4 regions of the Bacillus sp. PK6-026 genome follow, and region 1 is predicted to be linked to each of the others. Evidence: predicted binding sites of a transcription regulator. Region 1 holds the regulator's gene; each other region holds the start of a gene.
The links. The regulator LexA, encoded in region 1, represses DNA repair genes until DNA is damaged. The targets are predictions, from matches to a motif close to CGAACATATGTTCG.
Positions count from the first base shown of each region.

Region 2: the regulator LexA is predicted to act here: its motif matches at 2,481-2,494, upstream of ruvA (Holliday junction branch migration protein RuvA).
Region 3: the regulator LexA is predicted to act here: its motif matches at 2,151-2,164, upstream of recA (recombinase RecA).
Region 4: the regulator LexA is predicted to act here: its motif matches at 2,591-2,604, upstream of M1D59_RS13030 (Y-family DNA polymerase).

Region 1 is NZ_CP096418.1:2,008,116-2,012,329, forward strand. Features, by position in the region: gene M1D59_RS10400 (thymidylate synthase) at 1-812, shown strand, start outside; gene M1D59_RS10405 (NucA/NucB deoxyribonuclease domain-containing protein) at 1,105-1,533, shown strand; gene lexA (transcriptional repressor LexA) at 1,731-2,354, opposite strand; gene yneA (cell division suppressor protein YneA) at 2,506-2,817, shown strand; gene M1D59_RS10420 (YneB family resolvase-like protein) at 2,836-3,483, shown strand; gene M1D59_RS10425 (DUF896 domain-containing protein) at 3,549-3,782, shown strand; gene tkt (transketolase) at 3,946-4,214, shown strand, end outside.
Region 2 is NZ_CP096418.1:2,977,670-2,981,883, reverse strand. Features, by position in the region: gene M1D59_RS15180 (DinB family protein) at 9-473, shown strand; gene M1D59_RS15175 (small acid-soluble spore protein H) at 582-761, shown strand; gene M1D59_RS15170 (hypothetical protein) at 843-965, opposite strand; gene M1D59_RS15165 (protein kinase family protein) at 1,036-1,683, opposite strand; gene M1D59_RS15160 (BofC C-terminal domain-containing protein) at 1,915-2,436, shown strand; gene ruvA (Holliday junction branch migration protein RuvA) at 2,560-3,165, shown strand; gene ruvB (Holliday junction branch migration DNA helicase RuvB) at 3,175-4,179, shown strand; gene M1D59_RS15145 (DUF2905 domain-containing protein) at 4,172-4,214, shown strand, end outside.
Region 3 is NZ_CP096418.1:1,823,232-1,827,445, forward strand. Features, by position in the region: gene M1D59_RS09265 (helix-turn-helix domain-containing protein) at 1-149, shown strand, start outside; gene pgsA (CDP-diacylglycerol--glycerol-3-phosphate 3-phosphatidyltransferase) at 216-797, shown strand; gene M1D59_RS09275 (competence/damage-inducible protein A) at 817-2,067, shown strand; gene recA (recombinase RecA) at 2,236-3,282, shown strand; gene rny (ribonuclease Y) at 3,624-4,214, shown strand, end outside.
Region 4 is NZ_CP096418.1:2,541,131-2,545,344, reverse strand. Features, by position in the region: gene coaA (type I pantothenate kinase) at 1-401, shown strand, start outside; gene M1D59_RS13045 (VOC family protein) at 416-799, shown strand; gene M1D59_RS13040 (MDR family MFS transporter) at 851-2,089, opposite strand; gene M1D59_RS13035 (YqzH family protein) at 2,174-2,386, opposite strand; gene M1D59_RS13030 (Y-family DNA polymerase) at 2,662-3,924, shown strand; gene M1D59_RS13025 (YolD-like family protein) at 3,940-4,214, shown strand, end outside.

The DNA.
Region 1 (4,214 bases):
CAATCATTCAAAAAATTATTGAATCAGGGATCTCCGATGAAGAATATCAGGTCCGGACGAAGTGGGATTCAGACGGAACGCCGGCTCATACGCTGAGCATCATGAGCGAAAAAATGCGGTTTGACAATTCGGAAGTGCCGATTTTGACGACGAAGAAGGTGGCGTGGAAAACGGCCATCAAAGAGCTGCTTTGGATCTGGCAGCTGAAATCCAATGATGTCCAAGTTCTGAACGATATGGGGGTTCGTATTTGGGATCAATGGCGGCTTGAAGACGGCACAATCGGAGCAGCCTACGGCTATCAATTAGCGAAGAAAAACAGAACGGTTAACGGGCAGAAAGCCGATCAAGTGGATTATTTGCTCCATCAGTTAAAGCATAATCCGTCTTCACGCAGGCATTTGACCATGCTGTGGAATCCCGATGACTTGGACGGCATGGCTTTGACGCCCTGCGTCTATGAGACGCAATGGTATGTGAAAGAAGGAAAGCTCTCTTTGGAAGTAAGAGCGAGAAGCAATGACATGGCGCTTGGCAACCCGTTCAATGTGTTCCAATATAACGTCTTGCAGCGCATGATCGCCCAAGTCCTCGGTTATGAGCTGGGCGAATACATCTTCAATATCGGCGACTGTCACATCTATACCCGTCACATCGATAATTTAAACATTCAGATGAAACGCGAGCAATATGAAGCGCCGAAGCTGTGGATCAACCCGGACATCAAAAACTTTTATGACTTTACAATCGATGATTTTAAATTAATTGACTATAAGCACGGCGACAAGCTGACATTTGAAGTTGCCGTATAAACAGGCGGATTTTCCGCCTGTTTTTTTGTTGTGTGAATGAATCATTTTTAAAAAATACAACGATGAAAAAATTTGCTATCCGGCAGCCGCATGTTTCCTGACGGCAGCCGTGTATACGTTTAGAGCGGACGCAAAAAGTACATGCAGTTTTTCACGGGTATGACCCGAGTATTTAACTTACGTTTATTTACACAATCTAAACGTCTTTTTCACAAAGAGCCCGAAAAGCAAAAACAATTCTCTCTTAATCTGTTAGTGACACCAGCATATACAAGAGGAGGTTGTTTTTGTCATGATCAAAAAATGGGCGATTCATCTGCTGTTTTCCGCATTGGTGCTGCTTGGGCTTTCGGGAGGGGCTGCATATTCTCCTCAGCATGCCGAAGGCGTTGCAAGGTATGATGACGTATTGTATTTTCCGGCATCGCGCTATCCTGAAACCGGTGCTCATATAAGCGATGCGATCAAAGCGGGCCATTCAGATGTCTGCACAATTGAAAGATCTGGAGCGGATAAGCGCCGTCAGGAATCATTAAAGGGGATTCCGACTAAGCCGGGCTTTGACCGTGACGAATGGCCGATGGCCATGTGTGAAGAAGGGGGAAAAGGAGCGTCGGTCAGATATGTCAGCTCATCGGATAACCGCGGAGCCGGCTCCTGGGTCGGGAACAGGCTGAGCGGTTACGCTGACGGGACGAGAATTTTGTTTATCGTTCGATAATAGGGAGACAACGAAAAATGTTTCCTCTAGGAAACATTTTTGTTGACAGGAAAACTCGTTTGGGGGATAATGGTAATGTAAGCATATGATCAATCCCTCTGTTTCAGGCTCGCATCCTTCATTTCCGTATGGATGTGAGCCTGTTTTTTCGTGTAAAAAAAACCGCCGACCGGCGGTTTTGCTGATGAGTCCGTTTTTTAATGAACCGTGCGGAATACGCCAATGACTTTTCCGAGAATCGTCACATTCTGGAGGATGATCGGTTCCATCGTCGGGTTTTCCGGCTGAAGGCGGATATGGGTTTCTTCCTTGAAAAACCGCTTAACAGTCGCTTCGTCGTCTTCGGTCATCGCAACGACGATATCTCCGTTGTTTGCGGTGTTCTGCTGTTTGACTATCACATAATCCTGATCAAGAATTCCGGCATCGATCATGCTTTCGCCCATGATCTCCAGCATAAAGACATGCTCATCCGGCGGCGCCAGGCGGTCTGGAAGTGGAAAGTATTCCTCAATGTTTTCGACTGCGGTAATCGGCGTACCGGCCGTCACCTTTCCGATGACCGGGACATTGACAACCTGGTTTTTCGGAATGTGAATTTCTTCCTCTGTATCGAGAATTTCGATCGCTCTCGGCTTCGTCGGATCCCTTCTGATCAATCCCTTCGTTTCAAGCCTTGCCAAGTGGCCGTGGACCGTTGAACTTGACGCCAGGCCGACCGCTTCTCCGATCTCCCTGACGGAAGGCGGATAGCCTTTGCGTTTCACTTCTTCTTTAATGAAACGCAAAATATCAAGTTGTCTTTTTGATAGCTTCGTCATTTTTTGCACCTCAAAACGTCGATTTTAGCTAGATTATAGCATGTTTTTCCTTTGAGTACAAACATAGGTTCGAAAAAAACGATTGACAGAAACATTTGTTCGTATGTATACTGAAATCATAAAACCGAACAAACATTCTGGGGTGATGGATATGAAAAGAGAATCATTGATTTTTGTCAGTCTGTTTACTGCTGTGATCAGCTGCTGTATTCTGTTTGTGTCTTTTGCCGGTAAAATCGAAGAAAGAAAGCAATATGTTAAAATAGAAGTGCAGGAAGGCGATACATTGTGGGAGCTGGCCGACCGGATCAAAGGCGGAAAACCCGCTGACAAACAAAAATTCATCGAATGGGTCGCCGATAAAAACAATCTGCCGACATCCGTTATTAAACCGGGCGATGTTTTGGTCCTGCCGGTAGCCAAACAGCACTCCGATCAATATCAGCTTGCAGTTGTAGAATAAATGATTGAGGGGATTTCCATGAATGCGATTATTTACACCAGGGTAAGCACTGCGAAGGAGCAGCAGGAAACCTCATTAAAACGGCAGGCTGAAGAGCTCCAGTCGCTTGCCGCTGAGCACGGGATGAACGTCGTGAACGTCATTTCCGAACAGGCGAGCGGATATGAGATGGACCGCGACGGCGTCTTCGATCTGCTCGAGGAAATCAAAACATCAGACATTGACGCGGTTTTAATACAGGATGATACGCGGCTTGGAAGAGGGAATGCCAAAATTGCCCTTCTTCACTGTTTATATAAAGAAGGCGTTCAAATCTACACGCTGGCTCACCGGGGAAAGCTTGAGCTTTCCGAAGCGGATTCGATGGTTTTGGAGATTGTCGGCGTTGTCGAAGAATACCAGCGGAAAATACATAACCTGAAGATTAAGCGGGGAATGAAGAAGGCGGTCGAAAACGGCTACCGCCCGGAGAGGAATCTGAAACACCGCAATGAAGGCGGCGGGAGAGAGCGGATCGAAGCGCCTCTTTCAGAAATCGTCAGGCTCAGGGAGAACAAGCTGACGTTTGCGGAGATTGCAGCCGTGTTGAGAGGGTTCGGATACAGCATTTCAAAAGCAACCGTTCACCGTCGCTACCAGGAGTATAAGGACGGCCTTGCAGACTAATCTGTTGTCAAACGAAAGCGGATTTAGTAGTATGATGGATATATACCGAATCAAAGGAGTATCTTATGATTTCTAATGAAAAAATAGCCAGAATTAACGAGCTTGCCAAAAAAGCAAAGAGCGGATCTTTAACAGACGAAGAAAAAGCAGAACAGCAGAAGCTTCGCCAGGAATATCTTCAAGGCGTCCGCGCGTCTATGAAAAACACGTTGAAAACTGTGACGATTGTTGATCCTGAAGGTAATGATGTGACGCCTGAAAAGCTCAAACAGGAAAAAAGAAACCGCCGATTGCATTAATTTGGGGAATACGCCGATATCGTATTCCCTTTTTGTATATACTACAATTTAAAATGAAGGCAAAGATTCGTCATTTTTCACTGCTTTTGAGCTGAAATGGTTGTGAAAACCGATGGGTAGATTTATGATAAGAAAGTAGAGTCCATACAGGAAGGGGATCATAATGAAAACGATTGAATTAAAATCTGTCGCAACAATACGAACACTCTCCATAGACGCGATTGAAAAAGCTAAATCCGGTCACCCCGGCATGCCGATGGGGACTGCTCCGATGGCTTATGCGCTTTGGACAAAAATGATGAATGTCAGCCCTGAAAATCCGAATTGGTTTAACAGGGACCGTTTTGTGCTGTCCGCCGGACACGGATCAATGCTTCTGTACAGCATGCTTCACTTAAGCGGATATGACGTTTCAATTGAAGACCTCAAGAA
Region 2 (4,214 bases), 970 kb from region 1:
AATAAAAAATGGAACGAAAAGACCGCATCGTTCAGGAATTTATGTCCCACCGTCTGGTGACAGAAGAACTGATTCAAAAGATTGATGAAAAACATCTCGATTACAAACCGACTGAAACGTCGATGCCAGCGAAGGAACTTGTCACGCATATGCTGCAATCTTTCTATGCCTTTGCTTCGGCGGCAAAAGAAGGAAACGGAGAGTCTTTTAAAAAGAAGCCGGAAGAAACAGGGTCAAGCCTGAGCGAGCTCGCCAAAACGTATACAGAAAAAACAAAAAAGCTGCTTGAATCTTTTACGGATGAAGAATTGGATCGTGAGGTCGATTTGACCGGCGTCTTCGGACGGAAAGTAGCCGGCGAACAGCTGCTGCAGCTAGCGATCGGACACGAAATTCATCACAAAGGCAATCTGTTTGTTTATGTGCGTGAAATGGGACACACGGATCTGCCTTTGTACGTAAAGATTCATTGATTACGGGAGCCTGAAGATCACCCCTCCTTGAAAGAAAACCGGCTCAAAAGGAATACGAAAGCAGCCGGGTGTACACATTATGAGTAAAAGCAAAAGGAGGGTGTCAGCATGAATACGCATCGTGCCCAGGAAATCGTCGAATCACCCGACATGGTTGATGTTACTTATAACGGCAGGCCGATTTATATTCAGCATGTCAACGAACAAAATGAAACCGCAAGAATTTTTCCGCTCGGCCAGCCGGAGAACGAGCAGGAAGTACCGCTCGCAAATTTGAAAGAGCATTAAAAAGCAACCCCTTCAAATGAAGGGGTTTTGTATTTGTCTTATCACTCGGCCATCAAAAAAAACACCCGAAAGCCCGAGTGTTTAATTTATGATTTTTGCAAGTCCTCTTACTGCCAGCCTCAGCACATAAAACAACGGCTCAAGCAAATCAACGAGATAAAGATAATCCCATTTATCATCATTTCGTTTCTTCTTTTTCTTCAACAGCTGTTTCTCCCTTCCTGACTTTAATGGGGTTATTTCATATACGGACGCGCCTTCTTTAAGTTTCAAATTAGGGGTGAAATTTGTTTTTTCTGGCGGCCCATTGTTTCTGAAGCCAGTTTTTTTTATAAAGATAAGCGATCAATTCCATCCACAGCTTAGGAAGCCTTTGCGGGAAACGGCTTTTTTTATAAATGGTTTGATAGGCTGTTTTTAAGTCATCCCACTGTCTGCATTCTTTCGTCTGCAAAAACCTGGCCACATCGATGACTTTGATTGTCCCAGCCGGCGTCAGTATCAGGTTTCTGAGGTGGATATCGGATGGATTCAATCCTTTCCGCTTCGCATCGTTCAATGCGCGGTCGACCTCGCAGATCATGTCATCATCGATCGGAATGCCTTTGTTTAAACACTCATAAAAAGTGTATCCTTTAATATACTCCATTAAAATATATGATGGCCCTGTTTCATATATATCAGGATAATAATTCGAATCAGAAAGCTTTTTGTAAATCTCCGCTTCCCTTGCGGCAATGTTCTTAAATTCGGGAAAAAAGACTTTAAGAGCCATTTCCCTGCCCTCTTCAGTCAGCTTAAAAACGTATGCGCTCCTGCCTTTCCCGATCAACTCTAAGTCATCGGGTTTTTGGATAAGTTTATTGAACTTTTTTTTCGTATTATACTTTACGGCCTCTGCATAGGTTTGCGCCTTTTTCACGCCGAACTCACCTTCTTTTTAAGGGCTGGTCAAACGAAAAACTCTCTATAATGTTGTTTATACATGAGAACGAGGGGTTTTGCACCTTAAATGCTTTTGAGTTCTTCATATTGGTTTAAAAATGTAACATTCGTAAACCGGTTGTCATCTAATTGCTTTTTTAGATTAATTTTTAAAAGCGTTGGTCAAACTATGGATATGATCGTTAAGGCAAAAAAGAAGGTGATATTGATGAACAGCCAAAGCAAGTTCAAAATCGGTTTATTGCTTATTGGAAGTCTGCTGGCCGCGCTCAGCTTTCACCTGGAGGCCCTGGCCGAAAAGCCGGCTAAAGTTCAAATCCAGCTTGAAAAGGTTTATCTGGACGGGGACGTTGGAATCGAAAATAAAGTAGAGGCCGCTCGAACACTGGAAGACTTTAAAGCTGCTTATAAAGGGTGGCAGCTCATCGATCAGAAAAAGGGGTTTATTCTGTTTCGCAAACAAGTGGACGACATTTCTCCCCTCAGCAAAACAAACGGTTATATCGGAGTGACGGAAGACGGCGTGATTTCGACTTTTCACGGCCGCCCGGGCATATTATCAGAGCCGATTCAATCGTTTTTTCAGATTGATATAAAGCGCCTGGAAAGCCGGATGGTGGATGATTTGCGCAAAGGGATCCCATACCGCACGAAAAAGGAATTTGAACATGTCATTGAAGCCGTAAAATCATCCAGAAGCCAACATCATGTAAAAGATATGAAGACATGACGCTGTTATGTCTTTTTTCAGCTGCAGACAGAAGCCATTTTTAGCGAACATATGTTAACTTTTTCATTCTAGCTTTGCCTGTTTTGTGTTACAATGAAGAGCAGTCAAAGAGGTGAATGAACGTTGATCGAATTCGTAAAAGGGACGATTGATTATGTATCGCCCCAATATATTGTCATTGAAAACGGCGGGATCGGCTATCAGATCTTTACGCCAAATCCGTTTATTTATAAGAAAAACAGCAACGAAACAATCTATACATACCATTATGTAAGAGAAGATACGAATGCGCTGTACGGCTTTTCGACAAGGGAAGAAAAAATGCTGTTTACGAAAATGCTGAATGTTACGGGAATCGGCCCGAAAGGAGCGCTTGCGATCCTCGCTTCCGGCGATCCGGGAGCGGTGATTGAAGCGATCGAGAATGAGGATGAAGCGTTTCTCGTCAAGTTCCCCGGCGTAGGCAAAAAAACGGCAAGGCAGATCATTCTTGATCTGAAAGGGAAGCTCGCGGACGCCGTTCCTGAAATCGCGGCCGATCTGTTTAACCATGAAGAGCGGGAGCAAATTCATGAAGCGGAAACGGCTCTTGAGGAGGCGCTTGAAGCATTAAGAGCGCTCGGCTATTCCGACCGGGAAATTAAAAAAGTCCAGCCTCATTTGAAAAAGGAAGAGGCGCTTTCGACGGATCAATACGTTAAAAAAGCATTGCAAAAATTGTTAAAGTAAGGTGATATCATGGATGAGCGGCTTGTATCAAGTGAACTAGACAACCATGAATCAGCGATCGAGCAAAGTCTGCGTCCGCAAAGACTGGCTCAGTATATCGGCCAGGAAAAAGTGAAAGACAACCTCAAGGTATTCATTGAAGCTGCGAAAATGCGGGAAGAAACGCTTGACCATGTCTTGTTGTACGGGCCGCCGGGATTGGGAAAAACGACGCTCGCTGCGATCATCGCCAACGAAATGGGAGTCAATCTCAGAACGACGTCAGGTCCGGCGATCGAGCGCCCCGGCGATTTGGCGGCGATATTAACGGCTCTGGAGCCAGGTGACGTTTTATTTATTGACGAGATCCACCGTCTGCACCGTTCGATCGAAGAGGTGCTGTATCCTGCGATGGAAGATTTCTGCCTTGATATCGTGATCGGCAAAGGGCCGTCGGCGCGTTCTGTGAGGCTCGATCTTCCTCCTTTTACCCTTGTCGGCGCGACCACAAGGGTCGGGCTTTTAACCGCGCCTCTCAGGGACAGGTTCGGCGTTCTGTCAAGGCTTGAGTATTACACGCGTGACGAGCTTTCAGACATCGTGATCAGAACGGCGGAGCTGTTTGAGGTTGACATCGATTCGCTCTCGGCTCTCGAAATCGCGAGACGGTCAAGAGGGACGCCGCGGATTGCCAACAGGCTTTTGAGGAGGGTCAGAGATTTTGCCCAGGTGCTTGGAAACAGCTCCATCACGGAGGAAGTGGCGGTGGATGCGCTGGAACGCCTCCAGGTTGATAAACTCGGGCTTGATCATATCGACCGCAAGCTTTTAATGGGCATGATCGAAAAATTTGGCGGCGGTCCAGTCGGCATTGATACGATTTCGGCTACCATCGGTGAGGAGTCTCACACGATCGAGGATGTGTATGAGCCGTATCTTCTTCAAATCGGTTTTATTCAAAGAACGCCGCGGGGGCGCATCGTAACCCCTGATGTATACAGCCACTTTAAAATGGAGGTTCCGAACCGTGACTGAATTTCCAAAGATTTTAATGGTGCTGGGCGCCGTCA
Region 3 (4,214 bases), 180 kb from region 1:
ATCAATCGCAAATTGATTTGCGGATCGGATATGCGCCGGGCGTTGAAATTAAAATCAACGGAGAAGTTCTTTCTTACAAGCTCGATCCTAAGACTGTGATGACACAAAACATAACGATTCAAAATAAAAAGGAGGAAAAGTCATCTTAATTGCACAGATGACTTTTTCTTGCGTTCATCATCATTAGGAAAACATACATATCTGGAGGAACCTTTATGTTTAATCTACCGAATAAAATCACGCTTTCTAGAATCGCATTAATTCCTGTTTTTATGGTCATCATGCTTGTGCCGTTTCAGTGGGGGGCTGTCTCCTTCGGCAGCGAGTCGATTCCGGTCACCCATTTGATCGGCGCACTGTTGTTTATTTTTGCTTCTGTCACCGATTGGGTTGACGGCTATTACGCGAGAAAGCTGAACCTTGTAACAAACTTTGGAAAATTTCTTGACCCGCTTGCAGACAAGCTGCTCGTGTCTTCCGCTTTAATTATTCTGGTGCATTACCATCTTGCTCCGGCCTGGATGGCCATTGTCATTATCAGCCGGGAATTTGCCGTAACGGGACTGCGGCTCGTCCTTGCGGGAACAGGGGAAGTCGTCGCGGCCAACATGCTTGGAAAAGTGAAAACATGGGCTCAGATCATCGCCATCTCTGCTCTTTTGCTTCACAATCTTCCATTTGAGCTTGTATCCTTCCCGTTCGGATCGCTTGCTTTATGGGTGGCTGTCTTTTTCACAGTCGTATCAGGATGGGATTATTTCGCTAAAAACTGGGATGCTTTAAAAACATCGAACTAAACGTGGGGAAGTGGAAACAATGAAGTTGGAAAGAAAAGCGGAAATTATCGCTGTCGGTTCTGAGCTTCTGCTCGGACAAATCGCTAATACAAATGCTCAGTTTATCAGCAGGCATTTGGCCGAAATCGGCATTAACGTCTTTTATCACACGGCGGTGGGAGATAACCCGGAACGCCTTAAACAAGTCATTCAGACAGCTCAGAAAAGGTCTGACTTCATCATTTTTTCGGGAGGCCTCGGACCGACGAAAGACGATTTGACAAAAGAAACGATCGCTGAAGTTGTCGGGCGCCCTCTTAAGCTCGACGATGAAGCCTTCGAATCGATTCAGGATTACTTCAGAAAAACGAACCGGGAGATGTCGCCGAACAACCGCAAACAGGCGTTGATCCTCGAAGGATCCGATGTTCTGCCGAACCGCTTCGGGATGGCTCCGGGAATGCTGCTTGAGCATGAATCGCGCTTTTATATGCTCTTGCCGGGACCTCCGAAAGAGCTGGAGCCGATGTTTGAAAACGAAGCGAAGCCGCTGATTTTGGAAAAGCTCGGCTCGAAGGAAAAGATCGTGTCAAGGGTGCTGCGGTTCTTCGGCATCGGAGAATCCCAGCTTGAAACCGATTTGGAAGATCTCATCGATGCGCAGACTAATCCGACAATCGCCCCGCTTGCGGCCGACGGGGAAGTCACGCTCAGGCTCACGGCAAAGCATGCGGATCCGAAGGAGACAAACCGCTTGTTAAAAGAAACGGAAGACCTCATCCTGGAGCGGGTCGGAGAGTTCTTTTACGGGTATGATGATACATCTCTTGCAGAAGAGCTTGCGAAAGCATGCAGGAGCAAGGGAATGACCTTGGCCGCTGCGGAAAGCTTTACAGGCGGGCTTTTTTCCACCTGGCTGACGGAAATGAGCGGCGCTTCCGAATATTTCAAAGGCGGTGCCGTCTGCTACACAAACGAATTGAAAGTTTCAGCGGCCGGCGTTGCTGAAGACACGCTGCAGCGCTACGGTGCGGTCAGCGCGCAATGCGCAAAAGAACTCGCCGCAGGCATCAGAGTCAAAACAGGAAGCGATATCGGCATCAGCTTTACTGGAGTAGCCGGGCCGAATACGCAAGAAGGCCATCCGGCAGGAAAGGTGTTTATCGGCATCTCCGTGAAGGACCAGGCTGAAGAAGCGTTCGAATTTCAGTTCGCCGGATCCAGATCTGCGGTGCGAAAGCGTTCTGCCAAATACGGCTGCCATCTGTTGCTGAAAATGATGGAAAAATAAGCGGAAACCGGATTTTCGGTATATCTTTCTTATGAAAAAAGTCATTCCATTTTAGGAGATCGATTTTTTCCTCTTAAAAAAATCGAATATGCGTTCGCTTTTTTCTTGGCAAATCCGCGCAAACAAGGTATAGTAGATATAGCGGAAGTGATAAAGGAGGAAAATAGAATGAGTGATCGTCAGGCAGCCTTAGATATGGCGCTTAAACAAATAGAAAAGCAGTTTGGTAAAGGTTCGATTATGAAACTCGGCGAACAAACTGAAACGAGAATTTCAACAGTTCCGAGCGGTTCATTAGCGCTCGACACGGCTCTTGGAGTGGGCGGATACCCGCGCGGCCGGATTATTGAAGTATACGGGCCTGAAAGCTCCGGTAAAACGACGGTGGCGCTTCATGCGATTGCCGAAGTTCAGCAGCAGGGCGGACAGGCGGCGTTCATCGACGCCGAGCACGCGCTCGACCCCGTCTATGCACAAAAGCTGGGCGTCAACATTGATGAGCTTTTGCTGTCACAGCCTGATACGGGCGAGCAGGCGCTTGAAATCGCCGAAGCTCTTGTCAGAAGCGGAGCGGTGGATATCGTTGTCATCGACTCTGTGGCAGCGCTTGTGCCGAAAGCTGAAATCGAAGGAGATATGGGGGATTCCCACGTCGGTTTGCAGGCCAGACTGATGTCTCAAGCGCTTCGTAAGCTTTCCGGAGCGATCAATAAATCGAAGACCATCGCGATCTTTATTAACCAGATTCGTGAAAAAGTCGGCGTCATGTTTGGAAATCCTGAGACGACGCCAGGCGGAAGAGCGCTGAAATTCTACTCTTCTGTCCGCCTTGAAGTGCGCCGCGCAGAGCAGCTGAAACAAGGCAACGATGTCATGGGGAACAAGACGAAAATCAAAGTCGTGAAAAACAAAGTGGCCCCTCCATTCCGGACTGCCGAAGTGGACATTATGTACGGGGAAGGGATTTCAAAAGAAGGGGAAATCATCGATCTCGGAACAGAGCTTGACATCGTTCAGAAGAGCGGTGCATGGTACTCTTATCAGGAGGAACGTCTTGGACAAGGCCGTGAAAATGCCAAACAGTTCCTGAAAGAAAACAAGGACATCCTTTTGATGATTCAAGAACAGATCCGGGAGCACTACGGTTTGGACACTGGAGGCGTTGCTCCTGCTCAGGAAGACGAGGCCCAAGCTCAAGAAGAACTCGAATTTTAATCATGAAACATGTGAAAGGCTGCCGGCCCGATCGGCAGCCTTTTCCTTTCATCTGCGCATTCAGACGCAGCTCCTTTGTCCATCACCTTCATCCGCGCCGTTTGAAAAGGCGTTTAATCCGGAAACGTTAAGACCGTAAGCTTGACAAGTATTTCCCACACAATTACAATGAAATTGTATCACTTGTTTTTCTTAACATGATTGATAAACATTTAAACTTGACAAGGGCTGTGAAGCCGCTTCACTCCCTGTGAAGGTTCTGTATGTTGAGAAGAAGTACAATGTACATGCCGACACTTACTTTTAGCAAGACAAGTTCATAGCAAGAGGAGGTGAAAGTTATGAATCCTTTAGCAATTCTCATCTCCATTTTGCTGAGCCTATTCTGTTTAGTTGTTGGCTACTATGTTCGTAAAATCATTGCCGAAGCAAAAATTTCAGGTGCGCGAAATGCAGCCGAACAAATTCTTGGAGACGCAAAGCGGGATGCTGAAGCGTTGAAAAAAGAAGCCCTTCTTGAAGCAAAGGACGAGATTCATACGCTTCGGATAGAAGCTGAACAAGAAGTTCGTGAAAGACGAAATGAGCTTCAAAAACAAGAAAACCGTTTACTTCAAAAGGAAGAGAACCTTGACCGAAAAGATGAATCATTAGATAAACGGGAAGCGATGTTGGAGAAGAAAGATCATTCTCTGAATGAACGACAACAACATATTGAAGAGATGGAAAGCAAAGTGGATGAAATGATTCGTATGCAGCAGTCAGAGTTGGAGCGTATTTCAAGTCTGACGCGAGATGAAGCGAAGCAAATCATTCTGGAACGGGTTGAAAACGAGCTTTCCCATGACATCGCGATCATGACGAAAGAAAGTGAAAATCGAGCGAAAGAAGAGGCTGATAAAAAAGCGAAAAATATTCTTTCATTGGCTTTA
Region 4 (4,214 bases), 530 kb from region 1:
TTTACGAAACGGTTGAACAAGCGGATATCGTCATCATCGAAGGCGTCAATGTGCTGCAGACACCGACGATCGAAGACGACCGGACAAAACCGCGGGTTTTCGTTTCCGATTTTTTTGACTTCTCAATTTATGTGGATGCCGAAGAAGACCTCATTATCAAATGGTATCTTGAACGCTTTCGCATGCTCAGAGAGACGGCATTTCAAGATCCGAGTTCTTATTTCCATAAATTCAAAGACCTTGCGGACGAAGAAGCGGACCATATGGCAAAGTCAATATGGGAGACCGTCAACCGTCCGAATTTGTATGAGAACATTCTGCCTACAAAATTCCGGTCTGATTTAATCTTGAGAAAAGGCGAAGGCCACAAGGTGGAAGAGATTCTCGTCAGACGGGTGTAGAAGAGGAGGCTTGCATGATCCATCATATTGAACTGTATGTTTCAGATTTGGAAGTGTCGAAGCGCTTTTGGGGCTGGTTTCTCGGAGAGCTCGGCTATGAGGTTTTTCAACAATGGGAAGACGGGATCAGCTGGAAAGCAAACGGCGCCTATCTCGTGCTTGTGCAGGCGAAAGAGCAGTTTGTCAAAGCAGGTTATCACAGGTGCCGCGTCGGTTTAAACCATCTTGCTTTTTACGCGGCATCCAAAGAACAGGTCGACGAAATGACAATGAAACTGAGGGAGCGGGGATGCCGCATTTTATATGAAGACAGACATCCGTTTGCCGGCGGAAGCGGGCATTATGCCTTATATACCGAAGATCCCGACCGCATCAAAGTCGAACTTGCGGCGCCTTGAGGCGGGCGTACGCCGGAAGGCCGGCCTTTGACCGAGCCGGCCTGTTTTCAATTAATGCTGCATCGTTTTTTTCGAACTTAATTTGACTTTTGCTTCATCTATTTTGAGCTTCCGGAAGGCTGCCACCAGGAAAGGAACGCCGCAAATAGTGACAGCAGACAGGATTGCAAAAGTGAAAAACGGCTTTTCCGCTCCAAAGGCGTCCAGCAGCATTCCCCCCGCCCAAGGGCCGATCACGCTTCCCAGCTGGGTGAAGCCTATAGCCCCGAAGTAAGTGCCTTTCAGCTCAGGCCGGGCAATCCGGTCGACCAGTAAATCCATCATCGAAAAGAGAAGCACTTCCCCGATCGTAAACACGATAATGATCAAGACGATGGACCATAGATCGTGGAAAAACGAGAGGCTGAACAGGCTTCCGCTAATCAGCACATTTCCGGCAATCAGCGATAAAATCGGTGAAAACCGTTTGGCGATATGTACGATCGGGTACTGTACGACAAGCACGGCCAAGGCATTCAGCGTCAGCATCATACCGAACACTTTCGTCCCGTCTTCGATGAACGGGCTGGCCGCCATGTATTGTGCGAGCGTGGATGTGAAGTGGGAATACCCGAATAAACAAAGAATCGAACCGATTAGTGTAATCGTAAATACCCGGTCTTTTTTTGTCACCTCCAGCGCGTCCCGCACTTTTATACGCTTATTCCGCTCAGTTGCCGGTACGGTGTGGTGTTTAAACTGAATGACCAGCACCGCCGCATAAATAAAATAAATGAAAGCCGCAATGAAAAACGGCAGCGTCGTTTTCGAAGATCCGAGGTACAGGCCTAAAAGCGGACCAAAGACGACGCCGAGGTTGATCGCGGTATAGCGGAGATTAAAGACGAAAAGGCGCGTTTCGGGTTTGGATACGTCTGAAAGCAGCGCTCTTGAAGTCGGTTCAAACAAAGCGCGGCATAATCCGTTTAAGGCATTCATGACAAAGAATGTCCAGACATGATCGGCGAGCGCGAAACCGGCGAACACGAATGTCCAGCCGAAAATCGAAACGAGCATGATGGTTTTCCGGCCGAACCTGTCTGATAAGTACCCGCCGTAAAAGCTTGCCGCAATTCCGATCAGAGAGCTCGCTGCAATAACGGCGCCGGCAAAGCCGGAAGAGGCGCCTTTCACTTGTGTCAAATAAATTGCTAAAAAAGGGATGCTCATGGCTGTGCCCATACGTCCGAAAATGGTTCCGACAATAATGGTCCAGCTGAGCGGGTGGATGTTCTGCCATTTTTGTTTCATGATAAACTCTCCGTTACGTTTTTATTTGTTTATCATACATGAAACAAATGGCGGTGAATAGAGGAATTTCTATATGCTGGGTGATCAAAAGGAGAACAAGCCTTGATTTGTGACATAATCATAGATGACATCTTCGATATGGGCATGCAGCCCCTCATTCGGTTCCTCGATCCGCCTTTCCTGCAAAGCCAGCTTCAGGATTTCTTTTTCGCCGGGGCTGAGCGGATCGGTTGCAACATTGCGTCCGTACTGCTTCAGCGCCTGTCCGAGCATTTTTTCAATCAGTTTCTCATCCATTTGTCTTTCTCCTTTAGGAGCGCTTTTTCTTTTATCTTACTAGGAAAAAACGAGGTTCTCAAGGGAGCTTTCAATTTGAGCCATTAAACCGGATGCGGCAGCATTCCGAACTGGAATGATCCGCCATGTCACCTTCTTTCCAAAGAAGGTGTTTTTTGTTGCTTTCAGCCAGGATTTTCTTTGGATAAAATTACGCCTGGAAATCGAACGTATATTCGGAGTATAGTATTCATACACTAATTGTGCGAACATCAGTTCTTTTTGGAGGGAGAGAGATGGATTACGGTCAATATCCGTCGCGTTCGGTTTTGTGCGTTGATATGCGGAGCTTTTATGCAAGCTGTGCCGCAGTCCTGCTCGGACTTGATCCGATGACTTGCCTGCTGGCGGTTGTCGGAAACACGGAGCGGCAGGGGAGCATCGTTCTCGCTGCTTCTCCGGCTCTGAAAAGAGAGTTCGGCGTGCAAACGGGAACAAGGCTTTATCAGCTGCCGGATGATCCGCGCATCAAGCTGGTCAATCCAAAGATGGGGCTGTTTGTCCGTGTTTCTACAGAGCTCACCCGGCTGTTCTGCCGCTATGTGCCGCCTGATGCCATTCATACGTACAGCGTGGATGAAAGCTTTATTCAGGTGGACGGTGTTGAGAGCATGTGGGGAGACGCCCGAACGATTGCGATGAAAATTCAAGATGATATGGAAAGGGAGTTTGGCCTTCCCTGTGCTGTCGGAATCGGACCGAATCTGCTGATGGCAAAGCTGTGCCTTGACCTTGAAGCGAAAAAATCAGCAGACGGAGTGGCCGTTTGGGGCTACGAAGACGTGAAAACGAAGCTGTGGCCGCTGTCTCCGCTGCACCGCATGTGGGGAATCGGCTCCAGGCTGGAAAAGACGTTAAACCGGATGGGGATTTTTACAGTCGGTCAGCTGGCTCACTATGATCTCAAGCGGCTTGAGAAAACATTCGGGGTGATGGGAAACCAGCTCTATTATCACGCTTGGGGCATCGACCTTTCAGCGATCGGAGCGCCGCTCTTGGAGGGGCAGGTCAGCTATGGAAAAAGCCAGATTTTGCTTCGCGATTACCCGAATCCGGAGGAAGTCAAGCATGTCATTCTTGAAATGTGTGAAGAAGTGGCCAAAAGGGCGCGCGCCCACCGCCAGGCCGGCCGGACCGTCAGTCTTGGCGTCGAATACAGCCGCGATGAGCTTGGCGGCGGGTTTTACCGTTCAAAAACAATGGAAAGCCCTTCAAATGTCACCCTTGATCTCTACCATACATGTCTGGCATTGTTCGAGCGGTTTTATGCCGGCAAAACGGTTCGGAAAATTTCCGTCTCTTTGTCCAATATTCAAGACGACACCAATATGCAGCTTGATCTTTTTCGTCCCGATCAGGAAAAGAAGCGGCAGCTCGGGTACGTGATGGACGGCATCAGAGAACGGCACGGATCAACAGCGCTTTTGCGGGCTGTTTCCTATACAAACGCCGGGACGGCCCGGCTGCGGTCAAAATTGGTCGGAGGCCATCAGGCATAGAAAGGAGAATCATTTATGCTTCGCGACAGAGGCAGTATCAAATGGGTTTCCATGATGCTGCCTGAGCACGTGGAATTGCTCAGGGAATATCATGAAAGCCTTCAAAAACTCAAAAAACCGATCCTGGATGAACAAAAATATGAAGAATTTAATGAAATCATTTGTGAAGCGATGGCAGAAAACAGAATGTTGCAATTTGCCTATTATCGGCAGGGGGAAGTGAAAACACTGGCCGGCCGGATTCACTATGCCGACGCCCTGAAAAGGGAGCTGCGGATCGTAAGCCGGGC